DNA from 2 places in the Paraburkholderia sp. BL10I2N1 genome. Region 1 is predicted to be linked to the other one. Evidence: riboswitches for the same ligand, from Rfam matches in the RefSeq annotation. Region 1 holds a riboswitch; the other holds the start of a gene.
What was found. A riboswitch is a leader RNA that binds a small molecule or an ion and turns the genes downstream of it on or off. The one in region 1 is predicted to bind glycine.

Region 1 (4,338 bases):
GTAGGAGCGGAACACCTGGTTCTTGTCCGCCAGATCGCGCAGCGCGGCCAGCGCTTCGGCTTCGCTCTTCGGCTGGGCGAAGGGGCCGAGCGGCAGCGGTTCGCTGCGGCGGATCGTCTTCGGAATGACCGCGTCGATCAGCGCGGCGCGCGATGCGAAGCCGAGCGCTTCGAGCATCGCCTGCTGATCGGCGGAATCCGGGCCGATGTGCCGTTCGGCGAAGGCGTCGTGCACTTCGAGCGCGGCGAGCGAGAGAGGGGTGCGGTTCATCAGACGATCCGGGTGTTCGAGCTTCATGGGTGTTCCTGGTGGTGCGGCCGTCCCGTGTGCTGGACCGGCCAGCCGGGTGGAGGCCGCACCTGACGGTTAAAGAATTACGCGCCGATGGACTTCGAGTAGGCGTCGGCGTCGATCAGACGGTCGGTGGCAGCGCCAGCGGCCGGCTTGATCTTGAAGAGCCAGCTTTCGTACGGTGCGCCGTTGACGGAGTCCGGCGTGTCGGCGAGCGAAGTATTCGCTTCGACGATCTCGCCTGCGACCGGTGCGTAGATGTCCGAGGCGGCTTTCACCGACTCGATCACCGCGACGGCGTCGCCGGCGGCGACGGTCTTGCCGGCTTCCGGCAGTTCGAGGAAAACGATGTCGCCGAGCGCTTCCTGCGCGTGGTCGGTGATGCCGACCGTCAGTGTGCCGTCCGCTTCAGTGCGGACCCATTCGTGCGATTCGGTGTATTTCAGATCGGCCGGGATGCTCATCGGATGCTCCTGTTGCGTATTGTTTGTATTGCTGGAAAAGGGGGACGCGCGCGCCGGTCCGGCTCAGGCGACGAGCACTTTGCCATTGCGCACGAATGGCAGTTTTACCACGCTTGCGGGCAGGGCTTTGTCGCGGATCTGCACGTGGACGACGTCGCCCGGCTGCACACCCTTCGGCACGCGCGCGAAGGCGATCGATTCCTGCATGGTCGGCGAGAACGTGCCGCTCGTGATTTCACCGTCGCCGTAGGGCGTGACGACCTTCTGATGGGCGCGCAACACGCCGCCTGCCTTGCCGTTTTCCTTCTGCAGGATCAGGCCGACGAACGCCGCTTGCGAGCCTTCAGCCTCCAGTTTCGAGCGGCCGACGAAATTGCGCGGGTTCACCAGATCGACCGTCCACGCGAGGCCGGCGTCGAGCGGCGAGACGTCGTCGTCCATGTCCTGGCCGTACAGATTCATGCCTGCTTCGAGGCGCAGCGTGTCGCGCGCGCCGAGGCCCGCCGGGCGCACGCCGTTGCCGGCAAGCGCGTTCCACAGCGCTTCGACGTGGGTGGCCGGGACGATGACTTCGAAGCCGTCTTCGCCGGTGTAACCGGTGCGGGCGACGGTCAGCTCGCCAAAAGCCGTATCGGCGACGCGTGCTGCATTGAAGGGTTTCAGCGATTCGGTGGCGGCGCGCGCGTCCGGTACGGTTTGCCAGACTTTTTCGCGGGCGTTCGGACCTTGTACGGCGACGATCGCGAAGTCGCGGCGCGGCGCAATCGTCAGACCGTAGCCGCCTTCGGCATTGAGCTGGTTGAACCAGGCGATGTCCTTGTCCGCCGTGCCGGCGTTGACGACCACGCGGAAGTGGTCTTCGCCGAAGTAGTACACGATCAGATCGTCGATCACGCCACCGTTCGGGTTCAACAGACACGAATAGAGCGCGCGGCCCGGCGTCTGCAGTTTGGCGACGTTGTTCGCGAGCGCGAATTCGAAGAAGGCACGCACCCGCTCGCCCGTGAAGTCGACGACGCACATGTGCGACACGTCGAACATGCCCGCATCGGTACGCACCGCGCGGTGTTCGTCGATCTGCGAGCCGTAGTTGACGGGCATGTCCCAGCCGCCGAAATCGACCATGCGCGCGTTCAGCGCGCGGTGGGTGGCGTGGAGCGGGGTGTGTTTGAGTTCGGTCATGGGGCCTCGGGCGTCTCGCGAAACAAAAAAGGCCATGCGGCGAAAATCCTCGCGGCCTCGTGCCTGCGAGCGATTCGATGCATGACCCCTCTGTCCTCGATACCTGAGAGATTGCGCTGCCGTGAGCCGGTCGTTGACCGGCGACGACGAACGCGCGCCCCTTCGGTGGGCAGCCTGCCGGTCTTATCACGACGGGCTACTGCCGCTCTCCAGAGTGCGAAAAACCGGTGCCTGCCATTGCGTTGCAGACGGGTTCTTCGACGCGGTCGGTCCTTTTGCCTGAGAGTTTGCGGGTGTGCCCCTTCGGCGGCGCTGGCTGCGTGTGAACAACAGACGGCGCGCTCTCCCGACGCGTGCGGCGAATGTACGCGAGGCCCCGGGGCTTGTCAAATTGCGACACGTGGGGCGCGTGGGCGGTGCGTGAGCCGGCGACTGCGTCAAAAATCGCGCCTGTAGCGGGAACGAAAAAGGGCGCGAGGAGTGCCTCGCGCCCTTCCTTAAGCTGCCGTGCAGCAATCAGGCATTTTTAGCCGATTGCGTGTGCCGCGGAATCGAGTTCCTGATTCAGGACGCGCTGTTCGTCGCCGGACAGGCCGCCGCCGTGTTGCGTCGCCATGTCGTGTGCTTCCTGGCGGATCACGTCGAGGCGGTGATGGAATGCGCCACCTTGGGGCGGCGGATAGTAGCCCTGATTCACCCGCACGTCGACGCGGTGGCTCAGGTTATCGATGCGTTCATTGACCTGATCGAAGCGCTGCACCGCCATTTCGTGTCCATTAGGGCGCGGCTGGGCGGTCTGCTGCGGAGTGACAACGCACGCAGCCAGTGAGCAAACCAGCGCGCAGCAGGCGAGTGCGCGAAGCAAACGAGGCATTCCATTCTCCCTTTAATTGAGTTGATACGGTCTAGAACGCCGGGCCCGCCTCGTTCGATGACTGCCCGGCTCGTTTGTAGCGATTGATTCCTTGCGGGATCGTCGGGTGGTGCTCAGGCGATGCTCATGCGACACCCCCGCCGGACGCATCACCCTGCGCGGCTGAACGGCAGCCGACGACCTTCTTCGGCGCTCTGGTTGGCCAGCTCAATGATCGTCATGACGTCGACCGCATCCCCGGCGCTGACCGGGAACGGCACGCCGTCGTGGATCGTCGCCGCGAGCGAGCGGTAGAAATCGGCGTACGCGCCGTCGCGCGTCGGCAGCGGGCGTTCGACTTCCTGATCGCCGTCGAGCAGGCGCAGCACGCCCGGCTCGTTGCCGGCGCCAAACTCGACATGGCCCGGCCGCAGCCCCGCCTTCAGCTGGTCTTCCTGGGTGTCGAGGCCGTGCTTCACATAGCTGCCGCGCGTGCCGTGGATCGCGAAACGTGGCGGCGCGATGGCCGCCAGGGCGCTCGCATGCAGCACCACTTCGTGCTCCGCATAGCCGAGTTGCAGATGAACGTAGTCCGGCGCGCTGCCTTCGTCGCGATGGATTTTCACGGTCGCGTTCACCGTCTGCGGCACGCCGAAGAGCGTCAGCGCCTGGTCGATCAGATGCGGGCCGAGATCGAACAGCAAACCGCCACCGCGCGTCGCGTCCTCGCGCCAGCGCTGCCGGACGTACGGGCGGAAGCGGTCGAAATGCGACTCGTAATGCGTGATCCGGCCAAGCTCGCCGCCTGCGACGAGATCGCGCACGGTCAGGAAGTCGCCATCCCAGCGCCGGTTGTGGAAGGGGGCGAACACGAGATTTTTCTGACGTGCGAGGTCGGCGAGGGTGCGGGCTTCGGCTGCAGTCAACGTGACGGGCTTGTCGACCACCACATGTTTGCCCGCTTCGAGCACCCGCTTCGCCATGTCGAAATGCGTGTCATTGGGCGTCGCAATGACGACGCATTCGATGTCGGTGAGCGCGAGCAGTGCGTCGAGGTCCGGCACGATCGCCGCCTGGGGATAATCGGCACGGGCCTTGTCCGGCTGGCCCGTTGCGATCGCCGCGACGCTCGCGCGGCCGCAATTGTCGATGACGGGCGCGTGGAACGTCGCGCCGGCGAATCCGTAGCCCATCAGACCGGTTTTCAGCGATGAAGTCATGCAAGCTCTTCCTGCAAAAAACGGCGCGCGGCGGGGGCGGCGCGCAACGCCCTAATTGTGGCACGGGCAGGCGCCGGTCCGGGGGCACTCTCGATGAAGGCGCGCCTGGCCGGTGTTTCCTGGGTGGCTTGGCTACAGCGAGACTTCGCCGGCGCGGCGGAACACAGGCCGCTAACGGGCATCGCGATGCGGCGCGACATCGCTATCGAGCACGCCTTTGACTCCGGGTCATCCGTGTTAACATCGCGGGTCTCGCGCTGGTGGTCGATCCCGAATGCGCGCCGCATTTCATGTGGTCGCGCACCGGCCACGCCGCCGCGCTGACTGT
Region 2 (4,338 bases), on a different contig from region 1:
TTCTTCAGATGGTCCGCCACCTTGCTGGAGCCGATCAGCGCCAGCACATTGATCTTCCCGGACGCGAGCATGTGCGGCACGACGACTGCGCCAGGGGCGTAAATCGTGTTGATCACGCCTTTGGGAAACGCGTCGCGGAACGCCTCGAGCAACGGGTAGAACAGCAACGTGCCATATTGCGGCGGCTTGAACACCACCGTGTTGCCCATCAGCAGCGCCGGTATCAGCGTCGCAAAGGTCTCGTTCAGCGGATAGTTGTACGGCCCCATGCACAGCACGACGCCTAGCGGCGTGCGCCGGATCAGGCCAATGGTGCCCTCGGCGATCACAAAGCGCGAGTTGCTGTTGTCCAGGTCTTTGAGCGCATCGATCGTGGCCACCATGTAAGTGACCGTGCGATCGAACTCCTTTTGAGAGTCCGCGAGGCTCTTGCCGATCTCCCACATGATCAGGTTCACGATCTGCGCGCGCTGCGCAACCATGCGCTTGATGAAGTCCTGCATGCACGCGATGCGCCGGGTCACGGTCATCGTCGGCCATTCGCCGCGGCCCGAGTCGTAGGCGCGCACCGCGGCGTCGAGCGCCGCGTCGCTTTCCACTTCCCCCATCACCGGGTAGCTGCCAATTTCAACCTGCTGCACGTCTCCGTCAGGCTGCCTTACGCAGACCGGAGACAACACGGTTTTGCATGTGCCGTCCCACGATCTGAGTTCGCCGTCCACGAGTGACGCGCGCTGGTGGATCGGCGACGACAGCCGAGCCTCTACCGGTACCTCATCAGCGGACGGAAACAGTTCCTGCAGGCTTTCATAGTCGATGGTCGACATGGCTTCCTCTTCAGTGGTCCGACGCCCCGCAGTCACCTGAATGCAGCACAAGGACCCACGAGGTCTCGATTGAGCTTCTCGGGCATGTCAAAGGTACTCAAGATTGCGATGCTGGTCAAAACTGCACGCCTGTTCTTATCCGTCGCAGCCGGCGCACCGGGTCGCTGCCTGGCCCCCGCAAAGACGGCAGTCCCGATCGGGGTTCAACAACAGTACCGGCCAGATCATCGACTCGCCAGGGCACAATACGAATTCCAGCCGTCTGGACACGCATCGTCAGATGGCTTTCAGATTCTGGACGCTTCGACGCACGGTCCCACAGCATGACAGCATCGATCTCACTCGTCCTGTTCGACATGGAGGGCGTTCTCTCCCTGAGCGACCGCTCCGCGCGCGTCGATCACCTGTCGGCCGTCTCGGGCCAGACGCCCGACGTGGTGCGCCACGCGATCTGGGAATCCGGGCTGGAAGCGCGTGCCGACGCGGGCCTCATCACCGACGACGAATATCTGACAGCGCTGGGCGACCTCCTCGGCTGCCGCATCACCCGCGACGACTGGTTGATCGCTCGCCGCGCATCGATATTGCCCAACGCTGAAGTGCTTGCGCTCGCGGAAAAAGTGTCAGCGAAGCGCAGGATTGCGGTGCTTACCAACAACTGCCGTCTCGTCGCGGACAATATCGAATTTCTGAGTCCTGAGGTCGCTGCCCTCTTTGGCCCTCACGTGTGCGTTTCCGCCTCGTTCGGCGCGGCGAAACCCGCGGCACGCGCCTATCTGGGCTGTCTTGAACATCTTGGCGCTGGCACAGCCGAAACACTTTTCATCGACGACGCCGAAGCAAACGTGGCCGGGGCAATCAACGCCGGCCTTCACGGATACAGGTTCGTCAGCGCCGATTCTCTATCGGAAGAACTGGAGCGTCGACAACTGATGTAGACGTCCTGGCAAGGTAGCGCCTTGATTCATCAGAAGCGGCCACGGCGCACGAGAACGCAGCGGCTAAGCCCCCGCCCTGCTCCTCCCTGCACCGAAACGAAACATAAAAAGCTTGCACAGGGATTTTTCGAAGGCTATTGTCGTCACGTTCTGCAAGGTAGCGCGGGAGAGATCGTCAGAAGATTCATCTGACGGCGCCGACGGAGCAACCGCCCCGGAAACTCTCAGGCAAAAGGACCGCGTAGCCAGAACATCTGGAGAGCGGCGCTATAAACGCGCCCACCGAAGGGGATTTCCTGCGTGCATGGCAGGAAAGAAACTCTCAGGTACAGGGACAGATGGGGCATCGACGCTGGAACCGAAGCAACACCGGCGATGCTCAATTCAATCTGGACCCTGTCATGTCACGAATCGCCCTCATCGGCGCCGGGATTACCGGCGTCACGACCGCTTACGCCCTCGCGCAACGCGGCTTCGAAGTCACCGTATTCGAACGTCATCGCTACGCGGCCATGGAAACGTCGTTCGCCAACGGCGGCCAGCTATCGGCCAGTAACGCCGAAGTCTGGAACAGTGCCACGACCGTGCTTAAAGGCCTGCGCTGGATGCTCAGGCGCGACGCCCCGTTGCTGCTCAATCCTTTGCCCACGTGGCACAAATACTCGTGGATGGGTGAGTTCCTTCGACAGATTCCGAACTATCGCGCCAACACCGTCGAAACGGTGCGCCTTGCGATTGCCGCGCGCGAGCATCTGTTTTCGATCGCAGCGCGCGAGGGAATCGACTTCGATCTGGAACGTCGCGGCATTCTGCACATCTACAAGAACCGCAAGGATTTTGAAGCCGCAAACAGGGTGAATGCGCTGCTGCGCGAAGGCGGCCTGGATCGCCACCCTGTGACGAACGAAGAAATCCGCACGCTGGAACCTGCATTGCAGGACGAGTTTCATGGCGGTTTTTTCACACCGTCCGACTCGACCGGCGACATCCATAAATTCACTCGCGGGTTGGCGCAGGCGTGTGTGCGGCATGGCGTCGAATTCAACTATGACACCGAAATCGTGTCGATCAGCCCAGGCACCAACGGCAGATTCCTTATCGATGTGCGCCGCGACCACGAATCGCTCAGCGGCACGTTCGATCAGATCGTTGTATGCGCAGGTGTGAAGAGCCGCGAGTTTGCGGCGATGCTTGGGGATCACGTCAACGTCTACCCGGTGAAGGGCTATTCGATTACCGTGTGCCTCGACGACGACAAGAGCCGTCAGGCGGCGCCATGGGTCAGCCTGCTCGATGACAGCGCAAAGATCGTCACGAGCCGTCTCGGTACCGATCGTTTTCGCGTGGCAGGCACGGCGGAAATCAACGGCTTCAACCGCGATATCCGTGCGGATCGCATCGCGCCGCTCGTCCAGTGGACCCGCCGCTACTTTCCCGAAGCGGCGACATCGCGCGTGATTCCGTGGGCAGGCTTGCGCCCAATGTTGCCAGGCATGTTGCCCAAAGTGGGCCAGGGTCGTCGACGCGGCGTGTTCTACAACACCGGACACGGGCATCTTGGGTGGACGTTATCAGCTGCAACGGCTGCGTCGGTGACTGATTCGATCGAGCGCTCGGTGAGGAGGTAACGCGATCTTCACTGGACCGCGTGGGGCACATCCGCGCGGAAAGTGAGGACTGCGCGAGGGAGGGAAACCCCCTTCCTGCGACGGAGCGTCGGTGCGTGGAGGAGGCCTGCGCAGTGCTGCACGCTGCATGGTGCCGTATGCACTGCTGCTGCGGGCAGGGTGTGTAAACGCAGAAACCCCACCTTTTCGGGGTGGGGTTTCTGGTGCTGCAGGGGAGCCTGACGATTACCTACTTTCACACGGGCAATCCGCACTATCATCGGCGTGGAGTCGTTTCACGGTCCTGTTCGGGATGGGAAGGGGTGGTACCGACACGCTATGGTCATCAGGCATGACTTGTTGTCGCGCTGCGGGGGTTCTGGGCCCGGGGCAGCACAACCAATCGGGAAGAAGTAGTTGCCGATGATGGCTCATCAGCGGGATGCGGGCTGTGATGTGTCGGGCACAACACCGGTCTCAACCTGAGCGCGTTACCCCCTTCGGGGGTGGGATCACTGTAAGCGCTGAAGCGCTAACATTGATCGACACAAAACACACTGGTTATAGGATCAAGCCTTACGGGCAATTAGTATCAGTTAGCTTAACGCATTACTGCGCTTCCACACCTGACCTATCAACGTCCTGGTCTTGAACGACCCTTCAAGGGGCTCGAAGCCCCGGGGATATCTCATCTTAAGGCGAGTTTCCCGCTTAGATGCTTTCAGCGGTTATCTCTTCCGAACATAGCTACCCGGCGATGCCACTGGCGTGACAACCGGTACACCAGAGGTTCGTCCACTCCGGTCCTCTCGTACTAGGAGCAGCCCCCTTCAAATATCCAGCGCCCACGGCAGATAGGGACCAAACTGTCTCACGACGTTTTAAACCCAGCTCACGTACCTCTTTAAATGGCGAACAGCCATACCCTTGGGACCGGCTACAGCCCCAGGATGAGATGAGCCGACA

Region 2: linked by a shared signal. The riboswitch ahead of B0G77_RS24315 (D-amino acid dehydrogenase) and the one ahead of gcvT (glycine cleavage system aminomethyltransferase GcvT) in region 1 are both predicted to bind glycine.

What each region holds. Positions count from the first base shown of each region.
Region 1 is NZ_SNWA01000001.1:1,358,370-1,362,707, reverse strand. Features, by position in the region: gene gcvP (aminomethyl-transferring glycine dehydrogenase) at 1-297, opposite strand, end outside; gene gcvH (glycine cleavage system protein GcvH) at 375-755, opposite strand; gene gcvT (glycine cleavage system aminomethyltransferase GcvT) at 819-1,937, opposite strand; glycine riboswitch at 2,018-2,160, opposite strand; glycine riboswitch at 2,194-2,296, opposite strand; gene B0G77_RS06425 (hypothetical protein) at 2,464-2,811, opposite strand; gene B0G77_RS06420 (oxidoreductase) at 2,961-4,010, opposite strand.
Region 2 is NZ_SNWA01000002.1:536,471-540,808, forward strand. Features, by position in the region: gene B0G77_RS24305 (NADP-dependent glyceraldehyde-3-phosphate dehydrogenase) at 1-827, opposite strand, end outside; gene B0G77_RS24310 (HAD family phosphatase) at 1,151-1,765, shown strand; glycine riboswitch at 1,919-2,015, shown strand; gene B0G77_RS24315 (D-amino acid dehydrogenase) at 2,167-3,393, shown strand; rRNA gene rrf (5S ribosomal RNA) at 3,610-3,723, opposite strand; rRNA gene B0G77_RS24325 (23S ribosomal RNA) at 3,938-4,338, opposite strand, start outside.